Regions from separate parts of the Bombilactobacillus folatiphilus genome, predicted to be linked through region 3. Evidence: predicted binding sites of a transcription regulator. Region 3 holds the regulator's gene; each other region holds the start of a gene.
The links. Region 3 encodes HrcA, which represses chaperone genes, less so after heat shock. Its sites were predicted from a motif close to TTAGCACTCNNNNNNNNNGAGTGCTAA; they were not measured.

Region 1: MOO45_RS05950 (ATP-dependent Clp protease ATP-binding subunit) is a predicted target of HrcA. The motif match lies at 3,622-3,648, and genes of this name have one in related genera.
Region 2: clpP (ATP-dependent Clp endopeptidase proteolytic subunit ClpP) is a predicted target of HrcA. The motif match lies at 6,948-6,974, and genes of this name have one in related genera.

The regions. Positions count from the first base shown of each region.
Region 1 covers NZ_CP093366.1:1,158,290-1,168,558, forward strand. Annotated here, with positions in the region: gene MOO45_RS05925 (copper-translocating P-type ATPase) at 1-606, opposite strand, end outside; gene MOO45_RS05930 (CopY/TcrY family copper transport repressor) at 623-1,036, opposite strand; gene ptsP (phosphoenolpyruvate--protein phosphotransferase) at 1,194-2,927, opposite strand; gene MOO45_RS05940 (phosphocarrier protein HPr) at 2,927-3,193, opposite strand; gene MOO45_RS05945 (hypothetical protein) at 3,329-3,514, opposite strand; gene MOO45_RS05950 (ATP-dependent Clp protease ATP-binding subunit) at 3,784-6,045, shown strand; gene MOO45_RS05955 (DUF4097 family beta strand repeat-containing protein) at 6,092-6,982, opposite strand; gene MOO45_RS05960 (DUF1700 domain-containing protein) at 6,982-7,659, opposite strand; gene MOO45_RS05965 (PadR family transcriptional regulator) at 7,643-7,969, opposite strand; gene MOO45_RS05970 (peptide chain release factor 3) at 8,057-9,634, opposite strand; gene MOO45_RS05975 (hypothetical protein) at 9,731-10,192, shown strand; gene MOO45_RS05980 (DUF402 domain-containing protein) at 10,248-10,269, opposite strand, start outside.
Region 2 covers NZ_CP093366.1:1,080,388-1,090,656, forward strand. Annotated here, with positions in the region: gene secG (preprotein translocase subunit SecG) at 1-51, opposite strand, end outside; gene eno (phosphopyruvate hydratase) at 266-1,561, opposite strand; gene tpiA (triose-phosphate isomerase) at 1,630-2,385, opposite strand; gene MOO45_RS05525 (phosphoglycerate kinase) at 2,407-3,621, opposite strand; gene gap (type I glyceraldehyde-3-phosphate dehydrogenase) at 3,712-4,731, opposite strand; gene MOO45_RS05535 (sugar-binding transcriptional regulator) at 4,770-5,807, opposite strand; tRNA gene MOO45_RS05540 (tRNA-Arg) at 6,009-6,080, opposite strand; gene MOO45_RS05545 (NADPH-dependent FMN reductase) at 6,289-6,846, shown strand; gene clpP (ATP-dependent Clp endopeptidase proteolytic subunit ClpP) at 6,994-7,578, shown strand; partial or broken gene MOO45_RS05555 (5-formyltetrahydrofolate cyclo-ligase) at 7,631-8,200, opposite strand; gene MOO45_RS05560 (DUF4176 domain-containing protein) at 8,234-8,539, opposite strand; gene MOO45_RS05565 (CPBP family intramembrane glutamic endopeptidase) at 8,551-9,210, opposite strand; gene MOO45_RS05570 (DUF1516 family protein) at 9,240-9,587, opposite strand; gene MOO45_RS05575 (response regulator transcription factor) at 9,800-10,269, opposite strand, start outside.
Region 3 covers NZ_CP093366.1:975,241-985,509, reverse strand. Annotated here, with positions in the region: partial or broken gene infB (translation initiation factor IF-2) at 1-922, shown strand, start outside; gene rbfA (30S ribosome-binding factor RbfA) at 935-1,285, shown strand; gene truB (tRNA pseudouridine(55) synthase TruB) at 1,346-2,245, shown strand; gene ribF (riboflavin biosynthesis protein RibF) at 2,251-3,195, shown strand; gene hrcA (heat-inducible transcriptional repressor HrcA) at 3,288-4,364, shown strand; gene grpE (nucleotide exchange factor GrpE) at 4,377-4,976, shown strand; gene dnaK (molecular chaperone DnaK) at 5,009-6,844, shown strand; gene dnaJ (molecular chaperone DnaJ) at 6,953-8,074, shown strand; gene lepA (translation elongation factor 4) at 8,166-9,995, shown strand; gene MOO45_RS04960 (class A sortase) at 10,060-10,269, shown strand, end outside.

The DNA.
Region 1 (10,269 bases), 180 kb from region 3:
CCCTTTGGCAACTTGATTTAACGGAACTTCCGTCCACTGATCGTCCTGTTTGACCTGAACATGGTCTGGCAATAAAGATGCCAAGTCCGCCACCGAATCATTCGCTGACATCAACGAATTCATTTCGACCCAATGCCCCAATAACATAATCAAAATTAATGTGGCTAATTCCCAAAAGAAATCCATGACGTGTGCTGCAGGATTAACAAAATTATTGATAATAAAAGCATATAGGCTATAACCATACGCCGTTGTAATTCCTAACGAAATTAATGTCATCATCGCAGGCTGATGCTCTTTTAGTTCACCAATGGCGCTCGTTAAAAACGGCCACCCACCATAAAAGAATAAAATTGTGGCAAAGATGATGACAACAAATTGAGAACCCGAGAATGAAAATTGAAATGGTAGCCAAACACCCATCGCGGGTGCACAAAATAAAATGGGCAATGATAAGATCAACGAATACCAAAATTTTTGTTTTAAATTCCCCATATGCATCATACTCATATTTCCCATGGAGTGATCCATAGACATACCATCCATATGTTCCATTGAATCACCCATCTTCATCTGCTGATCGTGGTGCATATGCTTCATATCCATTTCGTCATTTTGCGATTTATTCACAATGAGCTCCTTTCAAACAATCACAAGCCACCTGTTTGGGAGCATGGGCTTGCTTTTCGGATAACAACTGTTGCAAATTTTGAACATCTGCTTGACTCAATTCCATTTGTGCCACCAACTGAACCAAAGTCTGACCCTTTTTTTTGGCACAAAAATGTTGAAACAACGCTACCGCACTTTGGTTCATCGCTTTATCCTCCGTAATTAAGGCCGAATATTGATACGGACGCTGTTTTTGTTCCACATGTAAACAGCCTTTCTTCACTAAACGACCAATCAACGTTTTGATTGTGGATGCTTGCCAACCGGTCTGATCAAGATTACTAATAATCTCTTTGGCACTAACTGAACCTAAAGTCCAAACTACACGCATGACTTCCCATTCAGACTGCGAAATTCCCTCCAATTATTTTCCCCCTCAATTACTAAGTTTACAAGTGTAGTCTATACTTTTAAATTTCAGAAAGCAAATTTAAAGATTAATTCTTCCACACAAAAAAACACCGTTTAATTAGGACATAACTAATTAAACAGTGTCTAAAGTAAAATCTTAAAAAAAGAAATTATTTGCGGTTTTTAGCAACAAAATCATTAACTAATTTTGCATTATCAGCATTACTTAACGAAACATTTAACGCTTGATGAACTAAGTCAGGTAAATCATTCGTATCTAAATGCTTCATCAACGAGCGCACTCGTAAGATAGAAGTTGCACTCATGGAATATTCATCCAATCCCATACCTAATAATAATGGTACCATGACAGAATCACCAGCAGCTTCGCCACACATACCAACCCATTTACCTTCTTGATGTGCAGAATCAATCACATGCTTAATCAAACGTAAAATAGATGGATTATATGGTTGATAGAGGTAAGAAACATGCTCATTGCCACGATCAGCGGCCATTGTGTATTGAATCAAATCATTTGTTCCAATACTGAAGAAATCAACTTCTTTAGCAAATTGATCTGCCAAAACAGCAGCAGCCGGAATTTCAATCATGATACCAACTTCCAAGTTAGCATCAAATTGAATATTTTCAGCTGTCAGCTTATCCATCTCTTCTTGCAAAATGCCCTTAGCTTGACGGAATTCTTGAACAGTCGCAATCATTGGGAACATAATTCGCAATTTACCAAACGCGGAAGCCCGTAATAAAGCGCGCAACTGTGTTCGAAAGATATCTTGTCGATCTAAACTAATCCGAATAGCCCGATAACCTAAGAACGGATTCATCTCTTCAGGCAGTGGCAAATATGGTAAATGCTTATCGCCACCAATATCCATGGTTCGAACTACCACAGGCTTACCGTTCATACCTTCTAAAACTTCTTTGTAGGCTGCAAATTGATCTTCTTCAGATGGTAACTCAGCAGAATCCATATACAAAAATTCTGTCCGATACAAGCCGATCGCTTCGGCACCGTTAGCTTTAACGCCCACCAAGTCTTTAGGAGTTCCAATATTAGCAGCAATTTCAAAATGCTTACCATCAGCCGTAACTGTCGCAGCATCTTTCAATTTAGCCCATTCAGCTTTTTCTTGAGCATATTGTTGCGCCAATTGTTGATAATGATTAACTTCTGTTTCAGTAGGATTAATCACCGCATCCCCATGGACACCATCAACGATTAATTGATCGCCAGCTTTGACATCAGTGGTAATCGTGTCAGAACCAACAATCGCGGGAATTTCCAAAGACCGCGCCATAATTGCAGAATGGGCGGTCCGACCACCGATATCAGTAATAAAAGCTTTAACATACTTCTTATTTAACTGTGCAGTATCACTTGGCGTCAAATCATGAGCTACAATAATCACTTCATGATCAATCAAAGCTGGATTAGGCAATTCAACACCCAAAAGATGACTCATGACACGCTTCGAAACGTCGCGAACATCCGCTGCACGTTCTTGCATATACTTGTTATCAGTCATAGCTTCAAACATTGCAATAAACTGTTGAGAAACATTATCTAAAGCTTGTTCGGCATTAATTTTGTCATTTTTAATCTGCTGTTCAACAGCACCCGTGAATTCAGGATCCGCCAAAATCAACTTATGTGCGTCAAAAACTTGTGCTTCTTCTTCGCCCAAAGATTGTTTAGCAATATCACGAATTGTCGTTAATTCAGTGTCCGATTTTTCAATCGCTGTTGTGAGACGTTGAACTTCACTTTCAGGATCCGTGACCGCTTTCTTTTGATAGGACAAATCCGGTTGAACTAACAGATAGGCTGGGGCATTCGCAAAGCCATCACTAGCTGCAATTCCCTTCACTGTTTTAACCATTATTCTGACAAACCTTCTTTAGCCATCGTTTCACCAATTGCCTTCAAGGCTTCTGCAGCATCATCGCCATCAGCAGTAATTGTCACATCTGCACCTTGACCAACGCCTAAGGACATAACACCCATAATGGACTTCAAATTAACAGTCTTACCAGAATATTCTAAATTAACATCTGAACTAAATTTACTTGCAGTTTGTACTAACATCGTTGCTGGACGTGCATGAATACCAGTTTCTGCAATAACATGAAAGTCTTTCTTTTCCATAATAAAAACCTCTCTTTACCAACTGAATTTTCATATTTAATGAAAAGGGTTAACTTAACATCAGAACTACATTACCATTATTCAAAAAGCAAGGCAAGTTTTTTCAGTATTAGCACACTAAAAAAGAACTTATGCCTAATTGTTTTCGTTTTCAGAAAAGCGGTATGTGATCTGACCATTTCGATGGGCCGTTCCCACAATTTGATGATGTTGAGGACAAGCCAACCAAGCCTGATTAAACTCAAAAAACTGGTCTTGCTCAATATCAATTTGTTTAATTTTGCCCGCGATTAAACCTACTATTTCTTGTTGAAAATCCATCTTCTGCCTCACAATGCAAATTACTTTAATTACTAATTAAATCTCTATATACTGTGTTTTACATGCAAAGTCAAGCTTTTTTAAAAGAAAATTCAATTTTTTCTTTTTTAGCACTTGCATGTATCGAGTGCTAATTGTATAATTCATTTGTACTAAAAATTAGTACTCAATAACCAAACACAGCATCCAAAATGATCACTATTATTTTGGATAAAAATGAACGGTTTGGAAGTTGAAACAAACCCTTAAAGAAAGGTGGAATGTAGTTCATGCTTTGCCAAAATTGTCATAAAAATGAAGCAACTATCCATCTCTATACTAGTGTTAACGGTCAGCAAGCCGAGGTTAATTTATGCCAAAGTTGCTATCGAAAGTTGCGTGAACAACAAGCGATGGGAGGAAGTTCAAAGATGAATAACGATCCATTTGGTTTTGGCGATCTGAGTTCCTTGTTTGGCGGCATTGATCCTCAACAAGAAATGCGGCGTCAGCAACAAATGTCAACGCAAGGTCAGCGCGGTGGCGGTGGTAATAATTCTGGAAATGGAATCTTGAGTCAATTTGGTGTCGATCTGACTGCTCAAGCTGAAGCTGGTAAAATTGATCCTGTCGTTGGACGCGATAAAGAAATTGACCGTGTGATTGAAATTTTAAATCGGCGGACCAAAAATAATCCGGTTCTAATCGGTGAAGCTGGTGTCGGTAAAACAGCAGTTGTGGAAGGTTTAGCTCAACGAATTGTTGATGGTGAAGTTCCTGAAAAATTACAGAGTAAACGCGTCATTCGCTTAGATGTTGTTTCGCTGGTGCAAGGTACTGGTGTCCGCGGACAGTTTGAACAGCGAATGCAAGAATTAATTAACGAGTTACAAAATAACAAGAATATTATCTTATTTATTGATGAAATTCACGAAATTGTTGGTGCTGGTAATGCCGAAGGCGGTATGGACGCTGGTAATGTCTTAAAACCTGCTTTAGCACGTGGCGAATTGCAATTAGTCGGAGCAACGACTTTTAACGAATATCGTCAAATTGAAAAAGATTCTGCATTGGCACGGCGACTACAACCAGTTCAAGTTAGCGAACCGTCAGTCGACCAAACCGTTGAAATTTTAAAGGGTATCGAACCTAAATACGAAGCTTATCATCATGTAAAATATACACCTGAAGCCATTCAAGCTGCAGCGGTCCTATCCGATCGCTATATTCAAGACCGTTTCCTACCGGATAAGGCCATTGACTTGTTAGACGAATCTGGCTCTCGTAAAAATCTTACGCTCAGTCCTGTCGATCCTGCGGAAATTGAGAAGAAAATTAAAGAAGCCGAAGCTAATAAGCAAACTGCTCTCAAACAAGAGGATTATGAAAAAGCCGCTTTTTATCGCGATCAAACCAAAAAACTTGAGGAAGTTCGTGATAATAAAACTGACACTGAACAAGAGCCCCAAGTTACCGAAGATGATATTGAAAGTATTGTCGAAGAAAAAACCAATATTCCCGTTGGCGACTTAAAAGCACAAGAACAAGAGCAATTGCGCAATTTAACACCTGAATTAGAGGCTCACGTAATTGGTCAAGATAAAGCCGTGGGTCAAGTCAGCCGAGCAATTCGACGGAACCGCGTTGGTTTTAACAAGACTGGACGCCCAATTGGTTCTTTCCTCTTTGTCGGCCCAACTGGTGTTGGTAAAACAGAATTAGCTAAACAATTAGCTAAACAATTATTTGGCAGTGAAGATAGCATGATTCGCTTCGATATGTCTGAATATATGGAAAAACACAGTGTGTCGAAGTTAATTGGCTCACCTCCAGGGTATGTTGGCTATGAAGAAGCTGGACAATTAACTGAACAAGTTCGGCGGCATCCATACAGTTTGATTTTGTTGGACGAAATTGAAAAAGCCCATCCTGATGTAATGCATATGTTCTTACAAATCTTGGATGATGGCCGTTTAACGGACTCACAAGGTCGCACGGTTAGTTTTAAAGATACTATTATCATCATGACTTCCAATGCTGGACAAGGTGATAGTGAAGCTAATGTGGGCTTTGGCGCTGAGATGTCCGGTAATACGAATTCTGTTTTAGATAAACTTGGCAATTACTTCAAACCCGAATTTTTGAACCGATTTGACGGCATTATTGAATTCGATCCATTATCTAAGGAAAGTTTGTTAAAAATTGTGAACTTGATGATTCAAGATACGAATCGTATGATTGCCGATCAAGGTTTGGACGTTGAAGTCACCCAACCGGCCAAAGAAAAAATTGTTGATTTGGGTTATGATCCAGCTTTAGGAGCACGACCATTACGTCGGGTTATTCAGGATCAAATTGAAGACCGTGTGGCAGATCATTATCTTGATCATCCTCAAGAAAAACACCTGAAGGCAGTTTTGGATAACGACAATATTAAAGTCGAAGCAAATTCCAGCGACACAGCTACTGAATCAAAAAAACAAACTAAAGATACCAAAGCAACCAAAAAAGATACGAATCAAGCATCAAATGACGACAAAGACAAGAAATAAATATTATCGTCTAAACACAAAAAAGAGTGATTTGAATCACTCTTTTTTAGTACATAGAAATGAAGCTATCATCTGACCGAACCACCAAACACGGTTGAACTTGAATCTGCTTAGCATAAGGATTATGTCGTAAGCGTCGGCCTTTTTGTCTGATAGACGTATCTTTCAATTTAAATTGATAATTCAATGGCAACGTCATCTGCGCTAAACGAAACTTGCTGTCTTTCATTTGAATTTTACTTGTGCCCAACAGTTTCACTTGTTTCAATCGACAAACTGAATCAGACAATCGACCGTGCAATTGTAATTGACTATTGTTGAACTGGAGATGTGAATCATCGACATTCAACTTAGCTTTCTTCAAATTAGAATTTTGCATGTGCAACTGACTATCACTTAAATGAAAATCACTGTCAGCTTGGAGAACCTGTAACTGCTGCAAATTAATGCGTGAATTATCAGCTCGTAATACTAAGCGTTGCGTCTGAAGATCTGTTAAGGATAATTGACCATCTTGCAAATTTCCCTGAACACTTTGTAAAACCTGATCACGCGGCACTGTAATTTGAATCTGCGGGCTCTTTAACCCCACAGATACATAATAAAAATAACGTCCCTGATCTTGAACCACTAATTCTTGCTTGTTGTTCACATATGTTTTGATCAAATGATTCTTCTGTCCATTAATAACCTTCACCTGATACTTAGAACCCGACTTAATCTGAACATTATCAGCATTATCTTGCAAATCAACCCGGATTTTCTTAAATGGCGCTACTTTATATTGTTGGACTTCCCGATGATTATCCAAAACATAAACTTTGGAACTGTGCATATCTCCAGCTAGTGGTTGAAAACCGTCATGAAAATAACCGACAGCTACCAAAATCAATCCTATCAACAGTAACAACCAACTAAAACGATAATATTTTTTCATTAGTAATCTCCTTGCTGTTGAGACTTTTGACGAAAGTAACGCTTCTTCAAAAATTTACGTCCTAAATATCGAGCAAATGTGACACACTGTGTCGTCAAAAACCGAGCAAATTTAATAATCAGTGGCATACAAAGTAACGAAATCGCCATCATTATTGCAGCTATACCTAAATAAAAACACGCTACCGCCCAATTCGTGGTCAACAACGGAATCGTAAATCTGAAAATAATGAACAGACTACTTAAGAATAGAGATAAAACAACGGCGACAAATGAAGCGCCAATCGCCAAGAAAACTACTAGAATCGCCAATAACAAAGCAGCGACAACCAAAATGGTTGGAATTCCAATTGGAGCAGCTAACATTCCTAAGAAAATCCACCAAACAATTCGTAAATTCCGCCGCGAAGTGCCCCCTTTAAGAAGTTTTTCTTTCGGATTTTGAGGTTCAACCACTGCCGGCAACAACGCCGTCGAACTCAACGAATAATCGGCCAAAATTTTGTGCGCTAATTGCTTGGGTGTCCCTAATTCGTCTTCCAACAAATCTTTTTGGTCGAAGCCTGCGTCTAAGATGAATTCTTGATAAAATCCAACGACTTCTTGCCGCTCATCAGTTGGTAAAGCCGCTAATTCTTTTGTTAGTTGTGCCAAATAATCTTTAATGATCGACTTCATTCTCATTGACCTCCATCACTTGATTGATTCCATCACTGAATTTTTGCCATTCCGCCTTAATTTCCCAAAATAAGGCCTGACCTGTATCTGTTAAACGGTAATATCGGCGATTACGGCCTAAATAAGGTTGATCATATGTATCCAAATAACCACCCTTTTTCAAACGGCGCAAAACCGGATAAATCGTCGACTCTGAAATATCCAACACTGCTTGCACCTGTTGTGTCAGCGCATAGCCATATAAATCTTCAGTTTTTAAAAACGAAAGGACCGTACCATCCAGTAATCGCGCTGGAACTTGAATTGCCATGAGCGTACCCCTTTCCATACTATATTTCGTATAGTATTATATGACAAAAAAACACTACTGACAAGTAATGTCCATAGTGTTCCTTTTTTATAATTTAGCTGTTAACTGTACATCCGGATACTTATTTTCAAACCATTGTTCCGCAAATCGATTTTCGAATAAAAATAATGGTTGCTCCGCTAAATCTTTCACCAAAATATTGCGACTAGATGACATTGCCGGATCTAATTGCTCGGGCTTAATCCAACGTGCAATCCGCTCCCCCATCGGTTTCATCACAACTTCCGTATTATATTCATTTTGCATCCGAAACTTAAAGACTTCAAACTGCAATTGTCCCACAGCTCCCAAAACATAATCACCCGTTTGATAATTACGATATAACTGCACAGCGCCTTCTTGCACTAATTGCTGCATACCTTTGTGAAATGACTTTTGCTTCATCACATTTTTCGGAATTACTTCCATGAATAGTTCAGGCGTAAATTGCGGTAAGACGGGATATTGCACCTCCCGCTTGCCAGCATAAATCGTATCCCCAATTTGAAAGTTACCAGTGTCATATAACCCAACAATATCACCTGCCACGGCGTTTTTAACCTGTTCACGCTGATCAGACATAAACTCCGTCGCGTTGTTTAACCGCAGCTCTTTCTGGGTTCGCTGTAATTTTACTTCCATGCCCTTTTCAAACTCGCCGGAACCAATTCGCACAAAAGCAATTCGATCACGATGTTTAGGATTCATGTTAGCTTGAATTTTAAAGATAAATCCTGAAAATTCTGCGTCATCCGCCGCAATGTTTGTTTCATCAACTAACTGATGCGAACTAGGCGCTGGCGCCAACTCCAAAAATTGATCCAAAAAAGTCTGCACCCCAAAATTCGTTAATGCTGACCCAAAGAAGACTGGTGTCTGTTCACCTTGCAAGATTTTTTGTCGATCAAAAGTGTTGCCAGCTTCCTTCAACAAACCAACTTCATCCAAAGTTTGTTGATACAAACTATCTTGTAACAAGGGATGGTCATCGATTAACTGACCGTCATCATTTAAGGGAAGAAAACGATGTTGTTCATCATCTGGATGGTACAACTCTATCCGCCGATTTTGCAGATCATATAACCCTTGCAAATTCTTGCCACTGCCCATCGGCCAATTCATCGCAACACCTTCGATATCCAGTAAATCTTCTAATTCACCGATCAAATCTAATGGTTCGCGGCCATCACGATCCAACTTATTCATAAAAGTAAAAATCGGGATGCCCCGTTGCTTAACAACTTTGAATAACTTTTTCGTCTGTGCTTCAATACCCTTAGCCGAATCAATCACCATCACCGCCGCATCTACAGCCATCAAAGTCCGATACGTGTCTTCGGAAAAATCCTCATGTCCCGGCGTATCCAAAATGTTGACATGCTTATCTTGATAATCAAATTCCATCACGGAACTGGTCACGGAAATTCCCCGCTTCTTTTCGATTTCCATCCAATCAGAGGTTGCATAATTGCCAGTTTTTTTCCCTTTAACGGTTCCAGCCGAACGAATGACGCCACCAAAAAGCAACATTTGTTCGGTAATCGTGGTTTTTCCAGCATCTGGGTGAGAAATAATCGCAAACGTCCGCCGTTTTTGCACTGCATCTTGCAACTGTTCTTGTTTCATGTTCATTCTCCGTTCACTACTTCAAAGTTAAGTTAACTAAATAACTTAGACAAATCTGCCAACTTACGGTACGATTACCCTATGAAAGGTCAAATTATGTCTAATAAAAAAATTACAATCATCTATACTTTCTTATTTATTATCCCATATCTTTTATGTCTAGCTTTAATCGGGACAGGCTATGATGCGCTGGTGAATCATTATAACAGTTGGTGGCGCTTGATTATTTGTGCTGTCATCGGTGCTGTGTTAATGATAGCGGTCAAATCAATTGCCCATCGACCGATTAAAATTATTACGCAACAGACCACCAATCGTTATCTTAAAAAAGTAATTAACTTTTTCAATATTGATTATAGCATGACTAACTTTTATCTAAATTTCGTGATTGATTTTGTAATGACAATTGTCTCCACCAAGATTATCCACAGGCTCTTTGAATTGTACCAAATCCAAGGTTCGTTAATGGGCTGGATTATTGCGCTATTGGTTTTGTCACTTGTCCTCGCTTCAAATATTGAATACAACAGTCTAAGTATTGATCCACAACAAAAATAATTTTTGTAGAAAAAGAGCAAGTTAGATAACCTGCTCTTTTTTCTTTGCTAAAATTTTATGATCGGTGTAATAATTCC
Region 2 (10,269 bases), 110 kb from region 3:
AACAATCAAAATAGAATCAATAACTAAAATCGTTGTTAGTAAACTGTACACGTTGTATAACCTCCGCTATTGCACTATTTCACTATTTCTAGAATAACATAAAGACTAAGTATTTACTAGATGTTACCTTGAATCGTTCTTATTAAAAACCACGGATAAATCATCTATGGTTAAAAGCCCATAAAATTTTGCCCAAATAAAAAAATATCCAAAACAATGATAGAAATCATCGCTTCAGATATTTTTAAAAGATTAATTTTTAAAATTACTTGTTAACGCTATAAAAACTCTTGGCACCTTTATATTCAGCAGTAGAGCCTAATTGTTCTTCAATCCGCATTAATTGATTGTATTTAGCAATCCGATCTGTCCGGCTCATAGAACCAGTCTTGATTTGACCAGCATTAGTAGCAACAACTAAATCTGAGATTGTCGTATCTTCAGTTTCACCTGAACGGTGCGAAACAATAGCTGTATAACCAGCTTCTTTAGCCATCTCGATAGCTTCAAAAGTTTCAGTTAAAGTACCAATTTGGTTAACCTTGATTAAGATGGAGTTCGCAACACCCATATCGATTCCCTTCTTCAAGTAATCAGTATTCGTTACGAACAAGTCGTCACCAACGATTTGAACTTTATCACCCAATTTGTCAGTCAACATCTTCCAGTCATCCCAGTTGTTTTCATCCAAAGGATCTTCGATAGAAACGATCGGATATTTGTCAACTAAGTCAGATAACAAATCAGCAATTTCTTCAGCAGAATAGGATTTGCCATCACCCTTCATATCATATTTACCAGTTTCGGTATTGTAATATTCAGAAGAAGCACAGTCAAAGGCAATTGCGATATCTTCGCCAGGTTTGTAGCCAGCACGTTCAATAGCTTCAACTAAAACTTGGAAAGGTTCTTCGTTATTCTTCATGTTGTTTGGTGCGAAACCACCTTCATCACCAACAGCCGTAGAATCGCCACGTTCTTTTAAGATCGCAGCTAAGTTATGGAAAGTTTCAGAACCCATTTGAATTGCTTGATGGATACTCTTGGCACCAACAGGCATAATCATGAATTCTTGGAAGTCAACATTATTGTTAGCATGTTTACCACCATTAATAACATTCATCATTGGGGTTGGTAAAACATGACTATTTGGTCCACCTAAATATTCATATAAAGGCAAGCCTAATTCATCAGCAGCAGCATGCGCAGCAGCTAAAGAAACACCTAAAATAGCATTGGCACCTAATTTACCTTTATTAGGAGTACCATCTAATTCAATCATTTTTTGATCAATAGCACGTTGATCAGTCACATCCATGCCAATAATTTCTTTTGCGATGATGTCATTAACATTCTTGACAGCCTTTAAAACGCCTTTACCCATGAAACGTGCTTTATCATCGTCACGTAATTCCACAGCTTCATGTTCACCAGTCGAAGCACCAGAAGGAACACTGGCACGACCAAAGCCACCTAATTCAGTATACATTTCAACTTCAACAGTTGGGTTGCCACGTGAATCTAAAATTTCACGAGCTAAAATATCAGTAATAACAGACATTAATATTCTCCTTTGTTAAATGATCAACCAACTTAATTTTAACATTTAAGTTAACCTAATTAAATATCTTAATCTTGATAATTTACTAATTGTAAATAAGATTGGGGATCCAAACTAGCACCACCAACTAAACCACCATCAATATCTGGTTTAGCCATTAATTCCTTAACATTAGCCGGCTTCACAGAACCACCATATTGAATCCGCACATTTTCAGCAGTCGTTTCATCATATAAATCAGCTACGGTCTGACGAATAACATGGCAAATTTCTTGAGCTTGATCAGAAGTAGCAGTTTTACCTGTACCGATAGCCCAAATTGGCTCGTAAGCAATTACCAATGAAGAAACTTGATCAGCGCTTAAATCTTTCAAAGCAGCAGTGACTTGACCTTTAACCCATTCTTCAGCTTTATTAGCTTCCCGAGTTTCTAAAGTTTCACCACAGCAAATGATTGGCAACATGTTATTAGCAAAAATAGCATGCGCTTTTTTATTAATTTCTTCATCAGTTTCATGAAAATAATCGCGACGCTCAGAATGACCGATTACAACATAATCAATGCCCATTTCAGCTAAAACTTTAGGACTCGTTTCACCGGTAAACGCACCGTCATTTTCAAAGTAGCAATTTTCAGCAGCCGTCTTTAAATTACTGCCTTGAGCCGCAGCCAACAAAGCTGGTAAATCAACAGCGGGTGCTGCAATCACTGACTCAACTTTTTGAGGATCTGGCAATTGATCTTTAACTGCATTAACAAATTTTGTGGTTTCTTCTGGATTATTATTCAACTTCCAGTTACCCGCAATAATAGGTGTCCGCATTTTAAGTTCTCCCTTACAAAATTATTTATTAGAAATTGAAGCAATTCCAGGTAATTCTTTACCTTCCAAGTATTCCAAGGAAGCACCACCACCAGTAGAAATATGGCTTAACTTATCAGCAATTCCTAATTGTTGAGCAGCTGCAGTAGAATCACCACCACCAACGATTGTTGTGGCATCTTGCAAATCACCTAAAGCACGACCAATTTGCAAAGTACCTTCGGCAAAGTTACTCATTTCAAACGCACCCATTGGTCCGTTCCAAACAACCGTCTTAGCACCCTTCAAAGTGTCCTCAAACAATTTAATTGTTTTTGGTCCAATATCCAATGCCATCATGTCATCAGGAATATCCACACCGTCAGTTACTTCATGATGTGCATCGTTCGAAAATTCAGTGGCAACCACATGGTCAACCGGTAAAACAATCTTATCGCCAGCTTTAGCTAATAATTCTTTAGCCATTGGCACACGATCTTCTTCAAACAAGGATTTACCAATCTTATGGCCTTGAGCGGCTAGGAAAGTATAAGCCATCCCGCCACCGATAATGATATGGTCAGATTTTGGAATCAAGTTTTCGATCACGGCAATTTTGTCAGAAACCTTAGCGCCACCTAGAATTGTGACAAAAGGATGCACTGGGTTTTCCACAGCATTACCTAAAAACTTAATTTCTTTTTCCATCAAGAAACCAGCCGCAACAGGCTTACTTTCAGCTTTCATGGCATCTGCAATTCCAACATTAGAAGCGTGGGCACGATGCGCAGTTCCAAAAGCATCATTCACAAAAACATCACCTAAAGAAGCCCAGTATTGACCTAATTTAGGATCGTTCTTGCTTTCACGCTTACCAAAATCATTATCAATATCTTGGAAACGTGTATTTTCTAACATTACAACGTCGCCATCTTGCATTTTGGCAACAGCAGCTTGTACTTCTGATCCTTCATTAGTTGGGATAAATTGAACATCTTGACCCAAAAGTTCACTTAAGCGTTCCGCCACTGGACGTAAGCTTAATTCTTTCTTGTCAGCATCACTTTTAATTCGACCTAAATGTGATAAAAGAATTAACTTGCCGTTATGTTCCAAAACATACTTAATAGTGGGTAATGCTGCCACAATACGATTATCGTTAGTAATCTTGCCATCTTTAATAGGAACATTAAAATCAGCCCGCATTACAACTTTTTTGCCGTTAACATCAACGTCAGAAACAATTAATTTTGCCATTTATTGGCCTCCTAAATTCAATTAAAAAAGCAGAAGGAGAAATCCTCCCTCCGCCTTCTTCAAGTAATTCATCTACTATGAACTAAGGTATTACAACATACTTGCAAATTTTTGCAAAGTACGGATCATTTGGGCTGTAAAGCCTGATTCATTGTCGTACCAAGCAACAACTTTAACAACTTGGTCACCGTTAGAACCTTCAACCACTTGTGTTTGAGTTGGATCAAAGACGGAACCAAATTCTGTACCAATGATATCGGATGAAACAATTTCATCATCATTGTAACCAAATGATTCGTTACCATCAGTAACTTTCTTAACAGCAGCATTAACTTCATCAGCTGTAACTTTCTTGTCCAAAATAGCAACTAATTCAGTTAAAGAACCTGTAATAACTGGAACACGTTGTGCATGACCATCAAGTTTACCCTTCAATTCAGGAATAACCAAGCCAATAGCTTTAGCAGCACCTGTTGAATGAGGAATGATGTTTTGAGCAGCAGCACGGGCATTACGCTTGTTACCACCACGATCAGGACCATCTTGTAATTTTTGAGTAGCTGTATAAGCATGGATTGTTGTCATTGTACCAGTTTGGATACCAAAAGCATCATTCAAAGCTTTAGCAGCTGGTGCTAAACAGTTTGTAGTACACGAAGCAGCAGAAATAATTTGATCATCTTTTGTAATTGTGTCGTCATTTACACCATAGACAACGGTCTTTAAATCACCAGCAGGTGCGGAGATAAGAACTTTCTTAGCGCCAGCATCAATATGAGCTTGTGATTTTTCTTTGGATGTGTAGAAACCAGTACTTTCAAGAACTAATTCAACACCATCATTCTTAACCCAAGGAATGTTACGAGCATCTGATTCTGCATAAACAGGGATCTTCTTACCATCGATTACGATTGCATCATCTGTAGCAGAAACTTCGTGTTTGAAGTTACCATGAGCTGTATCATATTTTAATAAATGTGCCAACATATCTGGAGATGTTAAGTCGTTGATTGCAACAACTTCCAAGTCACCATTTGCAACTTCATAAATACGACGTAATGCTAAACGACCAATACGTCCGAAACCGTTAATACCTACTTTTGTAGCCATGTAAGATTTCCTCCTTCAGGAAAAATAAAATATTTATTTTAAAGGTCATTATCCCTTAAAATCGCTTCTGAGGCTGCCTCATCGGTAATTAATACCGTTTGATGAGGAGCAATTTTCATATATGAACAAATTGCCGTAGCTTTAATCGCACCACCCGCAATTGCAATCACATGTGAAACATTAGTAAGATCCGAGACCTGCAAACCAACCTTCGGTATCTTATAAACAACCTTGCCCTTCGCATCCAAAAAAACACCAAAAGCTTCCGAAACAGCTTGTTTTTGTGTCAATAACTTCTTTTCGGATGCAGACATATTGCGCCGATTAGCCATTGTAGCTGCTCGACCAATACTATGAATGACAACATTGCTCTGATTAATCAAATCTAACACTGTCTTCACTACCGGTTCTTTTAAAAGTGGCGAAACACTTTGGGCACTAATATCCTCCGGAATATACAATACCCGATAGCGACCACCACTATGATAGGCCATTTCAGCACAAATGGTATTAGCCTGAATGGAGAACTGCTCACCCAAACCACCACGGGCTGGCACAAATAATAAATCTCGATTCTTAGATAACTGCGGTGACAACGCTTGAGCCACGGCAGCCATCGTCGTACCACCCATCACAGCAATAGTAGAATTACCCACAGGCAAAACTTGTGTCAACAATTGATTCAACTCTTGTCCCATGAGTTCCAAAATTTTTTGATGATGATTACTATCACCTGGAACAATTATGACACGTTCAATCCCTAAAAAGGAAGCCAAACGTTCTGCTGCAACCGAGTTGTTTTTTAATTTACCAACAACAATATCCAACTGAGCAATTACTTCACTACCCTTGGGGGTCAACATCATGCCTGATTTGGAAGAACTAATTAAGCCACTAGTTTTAAACAAATCTGTTTCCCGCCGCAAAACTCGTTCAGAAATATCTAATTCACTGGCCAAAGTTCTTCGACCAATAGGCTGCATCCATAAAACACTTTGTAAAATATGATATCTCTGTTGTACCGTTCTTAAAAAATCAGGTGCAATAGATTCAATCCAGCCTAAATCATTATCCATTTGATCGAATTTTGAGGCGGGTCTGTTTTCGTCCCTGTATGGCATATTAGGACCCATCCAATCAAAAAAATATATGTGAGCAAGTAACTCACTCAACTCACAACAAAATTATAACAATAATGTATTCAATTTGCAATAAAACATGTTTTAACCAAAAGAAAACAAAAAGTGCCCCGCCATAACGACGGAACACCTAATTAATGCGTCACCTGGGAGTCGAACCCAGATCCCAAGAACCGGAATCTTGTGTGCTATCCATTACACTAGCGACGCAATACAAGGTGATATTATACACGTCTCTGAAACATTTGACAATACCCAAATATTTTTTTCAAAAAGAAAAACAATGGATAAGTCCATTATCAGCACACATTTCAGCTTGAATCAAAGCTTCCCCGTTGATTCTAATTGAGCAAAATAGCTTTTAAAATTTACAATCATGTGTATACTAATTGATGAATCAATAACTGGAGGTTTTGTTATGACAAAAAAAATCGGTATTATTGTTGGTAGTTTGCGTAAAAAATCTTATTCTAAAGCAATTGCCAAAGCAATGGCAAAAATGTTTCCTGAAGGGTATGAAACAACGTTCATTCAAATCGGTGATTTACCCTTCTTTAACCAAGATTTTGAAGATGGTGAGCTAGCTGAACCACAAAGCTACGCTACTTTTAGAAATCAAGTCAAAGATGTAGATGCTATATTATTTGTTACTCCCGAATATAATCGGAGTGTTCCGGCTGTTTTGAAAAACGCAATTGACGTCGGCTCACGTCCCTACGGTCAAAGTATTTGGGACGGCAAACCAGCTGCTATTATCAGTGAAACTCCCGGTTCAACTGGAGCCTTCGGCGCAAATCATCATTTACGACAATCGTTAGTTTTTTTAAATATGCCAACTTTGCAGCAACCTGAAGCTTATCTAGGCGGTGTCAGCAACTATATTTCTGAAACTGATGGTTCAATTACTAATAAAGGTACAAAAAAGTTCTTACAATCCATCGTGGATGCGTTCGTAGAATTGATTCAGCGCTATTAAAACTCACTATCTTAATCAACTCTATTAAAGCCTGCCAATTAGCAGGCTTTTTGCTTTATGATCAAGACTTGCCAGTTGACTTTTTTCAAATATATGATAAATTAGCAAAGTAAACACTAGAGTGCTAATTATATAGGAGGCTTTATAATGTTAGTTCCTACGGTTATTGAACAAAATTCTCGCGGTGAACGCGCTTATGATATTTATTCACGTTTGTTAAAAGATCGAATTATTATGTTATCCGGTGAAGTCAATGATGATTTGGCTAATACAGTCATTGCCCAATTGCTCTTCTTAGATGCCCAGGATTCTGAAAAAGATATTTATATGTATATTAACTCCCCTGGTGGTTCGGTAACTGCTGGTTTGGCAATTATGGATACCATGAACTTCGTCAAAGCTGATGTTCAAACCATTGCGATGGGAATGGCCGCTTCAATGGCAAGTGTGTTATTATCATCTGGTACAAAAGGCAAACGGTTTGCTTTGCCAAACTCAACCGTGTTAATTCACCAACCTTCTGGCGGTGCGCAAGGTCAACAAACTGAAATTGAAATTGTGGCTGAAGAAATTTTGAAAACACGGAAACGTTTGAACAAGATTTTGGCAGACAATTCTGGTCAAGATATTGAAAAACTAGAACGTGACACAGAACGTGACAATTATTTGACCGCTCAAGAGGCTAAAGATTACGGTCTAATTGATGATGTAATGACTAATAGCGAAAAATAAATACAATTCTCAAAAGCACGTTTAAAACGTGCTTTTTTATACATAAATTTAACTAAAAAACCCTATTTTCCGTGATAATCAAGTCAGCAACCTGATCATGGGGTAAGACAGGAATATGCCGTGTCAAAAGTTCTGCAAAACAAAGTATCACAACCAAATTATGACGAGTCTTCCTTGCCAAGTAACGGTCATAATAACCACCTCCGTATCCCAGACGATCTCCTTGTAAATTACAGGTGAGACAAGGCATGACAATCAAATCTAATTCAGACAAAGGCACAATTTACGCAGAGCGCTGCGGTTCCCAAAGCCCATAACGATTCGTTCGTAATGCTTGCCAATCCCTAAAAGACCGTGCCTGCATCTGGTGATGCGGATAAATGCGCGGTAATGTCACCATTTTGGCTTGGTTCATTGCATGATTAATTAAATCGGTAGTTGCAATTTCGGTTTTGACACCTACATAAGTCAACAAGCACCGACTAGTTAAATATTGCGGTAAAGTCAATAAATTCGTCATGATTTGTTGTGTAGCCTGTTTACGGTAACTAGGATCTAATTGTGAGCGTTGTTGTAAAGTTCGTTGCCGCAGCTGTTCCTTTTGTTGGTCAAATTCATTCATCTTTTCACCTTGGAAAACAAAAAAGTCATTCGCTTAAAACAAATGACTCGTTAACTGTGGATAACCACTCTGAGAAACCAATTGCTCATACTGTGCAGCAAAATTCTGTTCTTCATCATTTTGATACCCTTCAAACAAAATTTGCTCAATATCAGACTGGTTAAAAAAACACATCTCTTCATTCTCATCTAGACCATTAGGATAAAGCACGGCAGAATAATCAAAGTAACCAACTTTTCCCTTTTTTTCTTCAAATAAAGCTGCCCGATTAACGATCATTAATGGCGTTTGTTGATCCTCCTTGAGCGTAACAACAGAACCAATTGGTAAGATATGCATACATCGACCTCCTAAATTAGACTTGCTAAGAAATTATTCAAAAAATGTAACGCTATATTATACCGCATTTTACCATGATAAAGAACATAACTGAACGCCAATAACATTCCAGCTAAAACATACGGAATCAAAGTCAGATTAAATGCTGAAACGTGCATGAAACCAAAAGCAAAACCTGAACAAAAGATCGCACAAAATATCTGACAATTGCTTTTCAACTGAGGAAAAAAATATTTAAAAAACAAGCCACGAAAAATGTATTCTTCGACAATGGGTGCAAAAATAATGGTGTATAAATTAGTTAACCAAGGTGATTGACGATTCATCAATTGTAAATCTTGTTCGTTTGTCGACGTAGGTAAAACATTACTTAACCATCCAATTGTCAGCAAGCCAATAAATAAGACCACAAATAATAGCAATTTATATCGTGGAGTTAACCAAATTGTTTTTAATGGCGGCAAACGATGATAACTGTAATTTAGTAAAGCAATTAATGCTACCATCAACACAATTAAAATAAGAATTAAACAAACTATCAACTTTACTGTGTGATGATGTGGAAACCAAACAGGAACAGCGGTTGGAATCTGCGCTAAAAGATACAAAAGTAAATAAACAGCTAAAAACCATAAACGTTTCAAAAACAGACTAAATTTAGATGATGTCATACCCTAATTCCTATACTAAAAGATTTTCATTAAAACAGTGGAAAACCTTGTGTTAACCATAGACCTAAGCCTAACACAATAACAATTAATAACACTGCTAACCAGCGCGTCGAATTGGATAATTCATTACGACGACGCTTGGCAAAAGCCATTTCTAAAATGCCGATCGCAATAATAACGAACACTAATTTAACAATCAATAAAACTGGGTGTGCCTGCCAAGCATGCACAATCAGCATTACACCGCTCAGCAACAAGAATAGATAATCCATTCGAGCCAACATTGACCATAACTGCAAATTACGTGACCACAGACCTAATAAAGCTGCAACAACCAATATGACACCGCAAATTAAATGTAACCATAACCAAAACATTGTCAACACTTCCTTTATTACATCTTATCATCTGATGAAAAACAGTAATAACCGTTTGATTAGTCAAAATTATCCGTCTAAATAATCGAAATAACTTTAACAAAGTTTAAGCTCAATTGCCACAAAGTAAGCAAGGCACTGAAAAGATAATAAAAGAGCAATATCAAAATTAAATATCTGACATTGCCCCATTATCTTAAACTCAACAATTATTATCGAAAATACTTCATTAAATCGTGTGCACGCCTAACTGAAACATAAGCAAAACTGCCATCCTCAAAACGCAAAACTTTTTCTTTATTGTCGTAATTACAAGACTGTTCAAGATTAACCAAATAACTTTTATCAGTACGGAAGAAACTAGAATAACGATGTTCTAAATCGTTCAAACTACCCAAGAACTCTGTTTCATGGTTCTTAGTATGCAACAAAATATGTCCCGACGCTACCTGCGATGTCGTCAAATACAAAACTTGTGACAATGGTACTGCAAAATAACGAGAACCGATGCGATAAGAAAACATAGTCTTATTAGGTTCTTTAACTTCCCGATAAGCTGATAAAGAATAATTCATATCTTCAAGCATTTTAGTTTGAATAACATCAAAACCATGATCTTTATCAATAAAATCTAACGGCGAAATCCGACGCTCAATGGTCAAAAAAGCCAACTCATCATGTA
Region 3 (10,269 bases):
GAGTTTGTTAGTTCAACAAGGTACCTTGAAAAAAGGTGATCCAATTGTTGTTGGTAATACCTTTGGTCGTGTGCGGGTGATGACTGATGATCGTGGACGCCAAATCGAACAAGCGTTGCCTTCACAACCAGTCATGATTACAGGATTAAACGAAGTCCCACAATCAGCTGACAAATTTGTGGTATTTGCAGATGAAAAAACGGCACGGTCTGCTGGTGAAGAACGGGCTAAGCGTGCACAAATTGAGGAACGTAAACGAACTAACGCTGTGACCTTGGATAATTTGTTTGATGCGATGAAACAAAATGATATGAAAAAAGTTGACGTGGTTATTAAGGGCGACGTTCAAGGTTCTGTCGAAGCATTACGTAATAGTTTAGAAAAAATTGACGTCGAAGGTGTGCGGGTCAATATTATCCATGCCGCCGTTGGTGCTATTAATGAAAGTGATGTTACACTAGCTTCTGCAAGTAATGCAATTATTATTGGTTTCAACGTGCGTCCAACGGTGCAAGCTAAGATCCAGGCAGACAGCGAAAATGTTGATATTCGGTTGCATAATGTGATTTATAATGCTATTGATGAAATTGAATCGGCTATGAAGGGGATGCTAGAGCCCGTTTACGAAGAAAAAGTAACGGGTAACTTAACTGTGCGAGAGACTTATAAAGTTTCGAAATTAGGCACAATTGCTGGTTGTATCGTTGATAATGGTTTGATTCAAAAAGATAGTGGTGTTCGTTTAATTCGAAACGGTATCGTGATTTACGAAGGTAAATTAGCATCTTTGAAACGATTCAAGGATGATGTTAAAGAAGTTAAACAAGGTTTTGAATGTGGTTTAATGATTGAAGATTACAACGATATTAAAGTTGATGATCAAATTGAAGCTTATATCATGCAAGAGGTTCCTGTACAATAGGAGGTATCAATCATGAAATATCGTGTTGGACGTGTTGAACAAGAGATTCAAAAAGAAGTCAATGATATTTTGCTCAAACGGGTTCGTGATCCGCGAGTTAGTGGTGTCACCATTACAGGTGTCGATGTAACTGGCGATTTGCAACAAGCTACGATATATTTTAGCATTTTGTCGGATACTGCTAGTGAAGCACAAAAAGCTTTAGCTGGTTTGAACAAAGCTAAGGGTTTGATTCGAGGCGAGATGGGTCATCGTTTATCCATTTATAAGACTCCAGAATTGCTGTTTAAGCAAGATGATTCAATTCGTTACGGTGAGCATATTGATGATTTGTTGCGTCAATTGAATACACCAGACAAATAGTCGCTGTTGCGACTTTTTTGTTACATAATAATAAAAAAGTAAAGGAAAAGTGTGAGATTAATGAATGGCATTATTCCATTGTATAAACCAAGGGGCATGACTAGTGCGGATTGTGTCTATCAATTACGCAAATTATTGCACGAAAAAAAGATTGGTCATACGGGCACATTGGATCCAGAAGTCGATGGCGTCTTAACGATTTGTGTTGGTCAGGCGACCAAGCTAGTTAATTGGTTATTAGATTCGGATAAAGTTTATCAAGGACAAGTTGTGCTGGGGAAAGCCACGTCGACCGAAGATGCAACGGGTGAAATTATTGACCAAAAAGAAATTTTAACACCCTTTACTATTGAACAAGTCGAAGCGGCCATGTTAAGTTTGACCGGTTCGATTCAACAGACTCCACCGATGTATTCTGCAGTAAAAGTCAATGGTAAGCGGTTGTATGAATATGCGCGTGCTGGTCAAATCGTTCAACGACCTTCACGACAAGTAACCATCAAAAAATTTCAAATGCGTGGTGTGCCCCATTTTGATGAGCATCAACATTTACAAATGCTTGATTTTACGGTGGTTTGTTCTAAGGGGACTTATATTCGGACTTTGGCGGTTCAGCTAGGAGAATCTTTAAATGTGCCTGCGTATATGAGCCGCTTGACACGGACTGCCGGCAGTTCGTTTACTTTGGATCAAACTGTTAGTTTTGACCAAATTAGCGCGAAATTACAGCAAAATGAATTTGATTTTTGTTTACCGCTAGAAGCTGCGTTTTCGTCCCAAATTCCTCGTTGCACTTTAACTGATGAGCAATGGCAGCAAGTACAAAATGGGAGTAAAATTACATTAGCGGCTTCAAGTAAACAAGTACTACTAACTTTTAATGGTATTGCGAAAGCATTATATCAAAAGCAAGCAGATTTTTATGTTCCTCAAATTATGCTCTTGAAAAATGATAGGTGAAAATTGTGCAAGTTCAAACTTTAAATTATCCTTTTCGCAATGATTTACAATTACCAGCAAAACAAGTTCTAGCTGCTGGTTTTTTTGATGGATTGCATTTAGGACATCAAAATTTAATTAAAACGGCGGTTCGTTTAGCCAGAATTCAGAAAATTCCCGTGGCAGTGTTGACCTTTGATCGTCATCCGGCACTGGTTTACCAACCGGAATCAGTCGACAGTAATTATCAATATTTGACTCCCTTGAATCGAAAATTAGAATTGTTGGAGCAATTGGGAGTAGACACGGTGTATATTGCTGAGTTTAATCCGATTTTTGCACATTTAGAGCCTAAAGATTTTGTGGAACAATTTTTAATGAAACTGCATTTAAAAGCATTGGTCGCGGGTTTTGATTGGACTTTTGGACCTAAAACGCTTGCTAACATGGACTTATTACGTCAATTAGTTCATCGAAGATTTGAGATTTATGAAATACCTAGCTTGAATTTTGGACAGCGAAAAATTTCTTCCACACATATTCGGGCATCTTTAAAAACTGGTCAAATGGCAGAAGCTAATCTTTTTCTAGGTTACAATTATCAAAACGAAGGTTTAGTTGTGCACGGTTATCAAATGGGACGGCAGCTAGGTTTTCCTACGGCTAATTTGTCTATGAGTAATGAACAATTCATTCCTAGAATTGGAGTTTACGTTTCGCGCGTAAAAGTGGGACAAACTTGGTGGCCTGCGATGACTTCGATCGGGCGCAATATTACATTTAAACGTGGAGATAATCCGTTAACCATCGAAGCCAATTTATTAGACTTTGATCAAGATTTGTATGGAAAAACTTTACAAATTGAATGGCTAGATTATTTGCGTGATGAGGTGAAATTTGCCGATGCTTCGGCATTAATAGCCCAGTTACACCAAGATCAGGAGAATACTGAGCTTTATTTCAGAAAATAATAGCAACTGGCTTGACATAGTGCTAAATGCTTGCTATATTTAACACTGTTAGCACTAATAAGTGTGGAGTGCTAAGAACGAGGTGATTTATTTTGATAACTGATCGGCAGTCAACTATTTTAAAAGCTATTGTTCAACAATATATTGAAACAGGGCAGCCAATTGGATCAAAAACACTAATGGATCGGTTGCCAATTCGTGTAAGCTCTGCAACGATTCGCAATGACATGGCTGCTTTGGAAGATGAAGGTTTGATTGAGAAAATTCATTTATCCTCGGGTCGTGTTCCATCCGCAAGTGGTTATCGCTATTATTTAGATCATCTACTGGAACCAATTAATGTTTCAGAGCAGACTTCAGAAGTGATTCACTCTGATTTTACAAAACAGCAATTTAACGAGATTGATGAAATTGTTGCACAGTCAGCTAAAATTTTATCAACATTAACAAGATATACAGCGATTGCTTTGGGACCTGAGAGTGACAATACAAAGTTAACTGGTTTTCGGATTGTACCGTTGAGTATGAGTCAAGTAATGGCGATCATTGTGACAAGTGATGGCTCTGTCTATAATAAAGTCTACCGCTTGGATAGTAGTACTTCGCTAGACCGTTTAGAGTCGGTTGTGAAGATCATTAATGATCAATTAGTCGGTCATACGTTGAATGAAGTTTCAGAGCTTTTAAAGACTGACTTTCCACAAATGGTTGCGCAATATTTACAAACGCCAGAAGGTTTTTTATCTATTTTTGACGATATTTTGGATAAAGTTGCTGAAGATCGCTTTTTTGTGGATGGCAAGTCGAATTTGTTTAACTATGTTGATGCTCACAACAGTGACAATTTAAAAAATTTGTATTCATTGTTTGATGACAATACGAATTTGGCTAGATTGTTAAGCTTGAAGCAGTTGGAACCTATTGATTCAAACGATGATCAGGGAATTAAGGTTCATTTAGGTGTGGAATTAGCGCCGCAATTATTAAACGATTATAGTTTAATAACTGCTAAGTATAGTGTTGGAATACATGGCGATGGTTTAATCGCTTTGTTAGGTCCAACCAACATGCCTTATTCTCAAGTAATTGGCTTGATTACTTCTCTTCGCTATGAATTGGCGAAACGCTTGAGTGATTACTTTCGAGAATTAAATGGAGATTCTAGTTAGGAGGATTGAGTTATGGCTGATTCAAATATGGATCCAGAAAAGTTTCCATCGGAAACAGATGTAAAAAAAGATGTTGAAGATACTAAAACTCCAAAAAAACAAGCTACAACTCAAACTGAGTCCACAAGAAAAGATGATAATGTTGTAGACAAGTTGTTGGATGCTAATCAAGAATTAGAAAAAAAATTAAAAGCAAGTCAAGATCAAGAATTAAGGGCACAAGCCGAGATACAAAACATTAAAAAACATAATCAGCAAGATCAAGCAGCTTTGGTTAAATACGATGGTCAAAAATTGGCGGAGTCCATTCTACCATCAATTGATAATTTAGAACGAGCTTTGCAGTCGGTAGATGCACAAGATACTAGTAATCAAGGCTTACTGACGGGGGTTGAGATGGTATTAAAGCATCTGAAAAAGGCTTTGGCTGATAATAATATTACGGAAATTATAGCCGAGGGTGCTGAGTTTGATCCCCAGGTTCATCAAGCAGTGCAAACAGTTCCTGCTGATGATTCTCATCCTAAAGACAGCGTTGTTCAAGTTTTACAAACGGGTTATCAGTTAAAAGATCGCGTTTTACGACCAAGTATGGTTGTCGTCGCACAATAAAATTTAAGCGTAGTTAAGGAAGGTTTAGATTTATGTCAAAAATTATTGGAATTGATTTAGGAACAACAAACTCAGCTGTTGCTGTGTTAGAAGGTGGCGATCCGAAAATTATCGCTAATCCTGAAGGCGGTCGGACAACTCCATCAGTAGTTTCATTTAAAGATGGCAAAACGCAGGTAGGCGAAGTAGCCAAGCGTCAAGCTATCACGAATCCTGATACGATTTCTTCAATTAAGCGTCATATTGGTGAAGCAGGTTACAAGGTTACAGTTAATGGTAAGGATTATACACCACAGGAAATTTCAGCGATGATTTTGCAATATATTAAGGGTTTTGCTGAAAAGTATTTGGGCGAAGACGTAACTGAAGCAGTGATTACGGTTCCTGCTTACTTTAATGATTCACAACGTCAAGCTACGAAAGATGCTGGTAAAATTGCTGGTCTAGATGTGAAGCGGATCATTAATGAACCAACGGCTTCCGCTTTAGCTTATGGTTTAGATAAGGGTGATACAGATGAGAAAGTTTTGGTCTACGATTTAGGTGGTGGAACTTTTGATGTTTCTGTATTGGAATTAGGCGATGGCGTTTTTCAAGTATTATCAACTAATGGTGACACACATTTAGGTGGCGACGATTTTGATAATGCAATTATTGATTGGTTAGTAGCTGACTTCAAAGCACAAAATCAAATTGATTTATCACAAGATAAGATGGCTTTACAGCGTTTGAAAGATGCTGCTGAGAAAGCGAAAAAAGATTTATCTGGTGTTACGGAAACAGAAATTAGTTTACCGTTTATTTCTGCTGGTGCTGCTGGTCCTTTGCATTTACAAACGACTTTATCTCGGGCTAAATTTAACGAATTGACAGCTGATTTAGTTGATCGTACCAAAATTCCTGTTCAAAATGCGTTAAAAGATGCCGGTTTAAGCAGTTCTGAAATTGATAAGGTGATTTTGAATGGTGGTTCTACGCGAATTCCAGCTGTGCAAGAAGCTGTTAAATCTTGGACAGGTAAAGAGCCAGATCATTCAATTAATCCTGATGAAGCTGTGGCTTTAGGTGCGGCCATTCAAGGTGGCGTGATTACGGGTGATGTGAAAGATGTTGTGTTATTAGATGTGACACCGTTGTCTTTAGGTATTGAAACTATGGGCGGTGTTTCTACAAAATTAATTGACCGCAATACAACAATTCCAACCAGCAAGTCGCAAGTTTTCTCAACGGCTGCTGATAATCAACCAGCTGTGGATATCCATGTTTTACAAGGCGAACGGTCAATGGCTGCTGATAATAAGACTTTGGGACGCTTTCAATTAACTGATATTCCAGCAGCTCCCCGGGGAGTACCACAAATTGAAGTGAAATTTGATATTGATAAAAATGGTATTGTGAATGTTTCTGCTAAGGATCTAGGAACTGGTAAATCACAAAAGATTACAATTAAGAGTTCGTCGGGTTTGTCTGATGAAGAAATTGAGCGGATGAAAAAAGAAGCGCAAGAAAATGAAGAGTCAGATAAGAAACGCAAGGAAGAAGCAGATTTGCGTAACGAAGTTGATCAATTAATCTTTACTACTGATAAGACATTGAAAGACTTAGACGGTAAAGTTTCTGAAGATGAAATTAAGAAGGCTAACGATGCTAAGGAAGCCTTAAAGAAAGCACAAGCTGATAATGATTTGGATGAAATGAAAGCTAAAAAAGATGATCTGAATAAGATTGTTCAAGATTTGTCAGTTAAATTGTATCAACAAGCACAGGATGCACAAAAGGACCAGGCTAGTTCTGATACTTCAGATGGTAACAACGGTGATAGTACAGTGGATGGTGACTTCAAAGAAGTTGATCCTGATAAAAAGTAATCATTGATTAATTAATAAATTGGGACGGTTGCACTTTAGTGGATGACTGTCTCAATTTATTAGTTTAATGGTTTTGAATAAATTTTAAATGAAAGGCTAGGGTACAATATGGATCCATATGAAACTTTAGGGATCGATCGGGATGCTTCAGATGATGAAATCAAGCGTGCTTATCGGAAATTGTCTAAAAAGTATCATCCAGATATCAATAAAGCACCTGATGCAGAAAAAAAGTTTAAAGATGTTAATGAGGCTTATGAAATTTTAAAAGATCCTCAACGTAAAGCTCAATTTGATCAATATGGATCGACTGATCAACAGGCCGGTGGTTTTGGCGGTGGTGGTCAAGGTTTTGATGGTTTTGGTGATTTTAGCGATATTTTCAATTCTTTTTTTGGTGGCGGGGATTCACGTCGTAATGATCCTACGGCTCCTAGGAAGGGGCAGGACTTAGAATATCGTTTGAAATTGAAGTTTGAAGAGGCTATTTTTGGTGGTCAAAAAACAATTCGCTACAATCGTAGTGAACGTTGTCAAACTTGTGATGGTTCTGGGGCTAAACCGGGAAGCAGTCCGAAAACTTGCAGCAAATGTCATGGTAGTGGTCGTGTTACTGTTAACCAACGAACACCGTTGGGAATGATGCAAAGTCAGCGAGTTTGTGACGTATGTGAAGGTACTGGTCAAGAAATTGACGAAAAATGTCCTACTTGTCATGGACGTGGTAAAGTTACGAGAAGTCATGCTGTCGAAATTAATGTGCCGGCAGGAATTGATAATCTACAACGGATGCAACTTGATAATCAGGGTTCTGCTGGTGATAATCAGGGCCCTTATGGTGATTTATATGTCGTCTTTGAAATTGAACCAAGCAAAGATTTTGAACGTAAAGATTCAACAATTTATTCGCATGAAACCATTTCGTTTCCACAGGCTGCTTTAGGCGATGAAATTAAAGTTAAGACAGTTAATGGCAAAGTTGAGTTAAAAATTCCAGCTGGTACACAATCGGGAACAGTTTTTCGACTTAAGGGTCAGGGTGTTCCAAGACTTCATGGTGGTGTTGGTGATCAACAAGTTAAGATTGAAATTGTCACTCCGAAGCATTTGAACGAAAAACAAAAAGATGCGTTGCGAGCTTTTGCTGAATTAGGCGGCGATAAGGTTAAAGAGCAAGACCGGAATTTTTTTGAACGGATGCGGGACAATATGAAAGATAAATTTCAATAAAATCTGAAAGATTCATAGATGACTATGGATCTTTTTTGTTATAGTAAAAGGGCAGAGTTAAGTTTAGAGAACTGGGGATAAGGAATAGCTAATGACACAATCTGATCCGACAGAAAAGCAAAAATATATTCGTAATTTTTCAATTGTTGCCCATATTGATCATGGTAAATCAACGATTGCTGATCGTATTTTAGAAATGACAGATACAGTTGCCAAACGGGATATGGAAAATCAAGTTTTGGATGATATGGACATTGAACGGGAACGTGGGATTACGATCAAGTTGAATGCTGTGGAACTCAAATATCAAGCTCAAGATGGACATACGTATACATTTCATTTGATTGATACACCGGGGCATGTCGATTTTTCTTATGAAGTTTCACGGAGTTTAGCAGCTTGTGAAGGAGCTTTGTTGGTAGTAGATGCTGCTCAAGGTGTACAAGCGCAAACGATGGCGAATGCTTATTTAGCAGTAGATAACGATTTAGAAATTGTGCCGGTTATCAACAAAGTTGATTTACCATCAGCCGATCCAGATCAAGTGAAGTTAGAGATTGCGGATATGATTGGCATTGATGCTGACAATGCTGTTTTGACGAGTGCCAAAACGGGATTAGGAATTGCTGGTTTGTTAGAGCGTATTGTTCAAGATGTGCCGGCCCCCAGTGGTGATATCAGCGCTCCTTTAAAAGCGTTAATTTTTGATTCAGTGTATGATAGTTATCGTGGTGTGGTTTTGAGTATTCGGGTTATTGATGGTCAAGTCAAAGTCGGTGATCAAATTGAATTGATGAGTAATGGTAAAAAGTTTGAAGTGACAGAAGTTGGTGTGATGTCACCCAAAGCTGTACCACAAACACAGTTGAGTGTTGGCGATGTGGGGTATTTAAGTGCTAGTATTAAGAGTGTTCAGGATACACGCGTCGGTGATACAATCACACTGGCGCAAAATCCAACACAGGAATCTCTGTCAGGTTATCGTAAAATTACGCCGATGGTTTATTCTGGAATGTATCCAGTAGATAATGCAAAGTATGGTGATTTAAGAGAAGCATTGGAAAAATTGCAGTTAAATGATGCATCTTTGGAATTTGTTCCTGAAACTTCGCAGGCTTTGGGATTTGGTTTTCGGGTAGGTTTTTTGGGGTTATTGCATATGGATGTGATCCAAGAACGCCTAGAACGAGAGTTCAATTTGGATTTAATCATGACAGCACCTTCAGTGAATTATAAAGTCGTTTCAACTGACGGGACCACAAAAATTATTGATAATCCATCTCAGATGCCTGATCCTTCGGAAATTCAAGAAATTCAGGAACCAGTGGTTAAAGCTGAAATTATGGTGCCGCAAGATTATGTTGGGGCGGTGATGGAACTAGCTCAGCGTAAGCGAGGCCAATTTCAGACAATGGATTATTTAGATGATTATCATGTTAATGTGATTTATCAATTACCACTTGCCGAGATTATTTATGATTTCTTTGATGCTTTAAAGTCGAATACGCATGGTTTTGCTTCGTTAGATTATCAAATTATTGGTTATCAACCGTCTCAGATGGTGAAAATGGATATTTTATTGAATTCAGAACCCGTGGATGCTTTAAGTTTTATTGTTCATGAGCAATTTGCGGCTAATCGTGGTCGGCAAATTGTTCAAAAATTGAAGGGGATTATTCCACGACAGCAATTCGAGATAGCTATTCAAGCAGCTATTGGTAATAAAATTGTGGCTCGTTCAACGGTTAAAGCGTATCGTAAAGATGTGACAGGTCCTTTATATGGCGGCGATCAGACGCGGAAGAACAAACTGTTAGATAAACAAAAACGTGGTAAAAAACGAATGAAAGAAGTTGGCAGTGTTACTGTACCACAGGCAGCGTTTATGGCCGTTTTACAAGTTGATGATGAATCTAAATAAATTTGGTATGATTGTGGTAAGATCTATCGGAAATTACGCACAATAAGTAGGTTTGAAATAATTTATGAAAAAATTTTTAAAATATTTTTTATCAATACTTGTTTTAATCATTGGTTTAGTCTTAATTTTTAATGGTCAGATCAAAGATTATATGGTGAAACAATTGTCTCAGCAAAGCATGACTGCTCTGACCAAAGATCAAGTTCGTCAGAATAGTCTTAAGTCGGCCTCATATGATTTTTCTAAAGTGAAACCCATCAGTGCCAAACAAGTT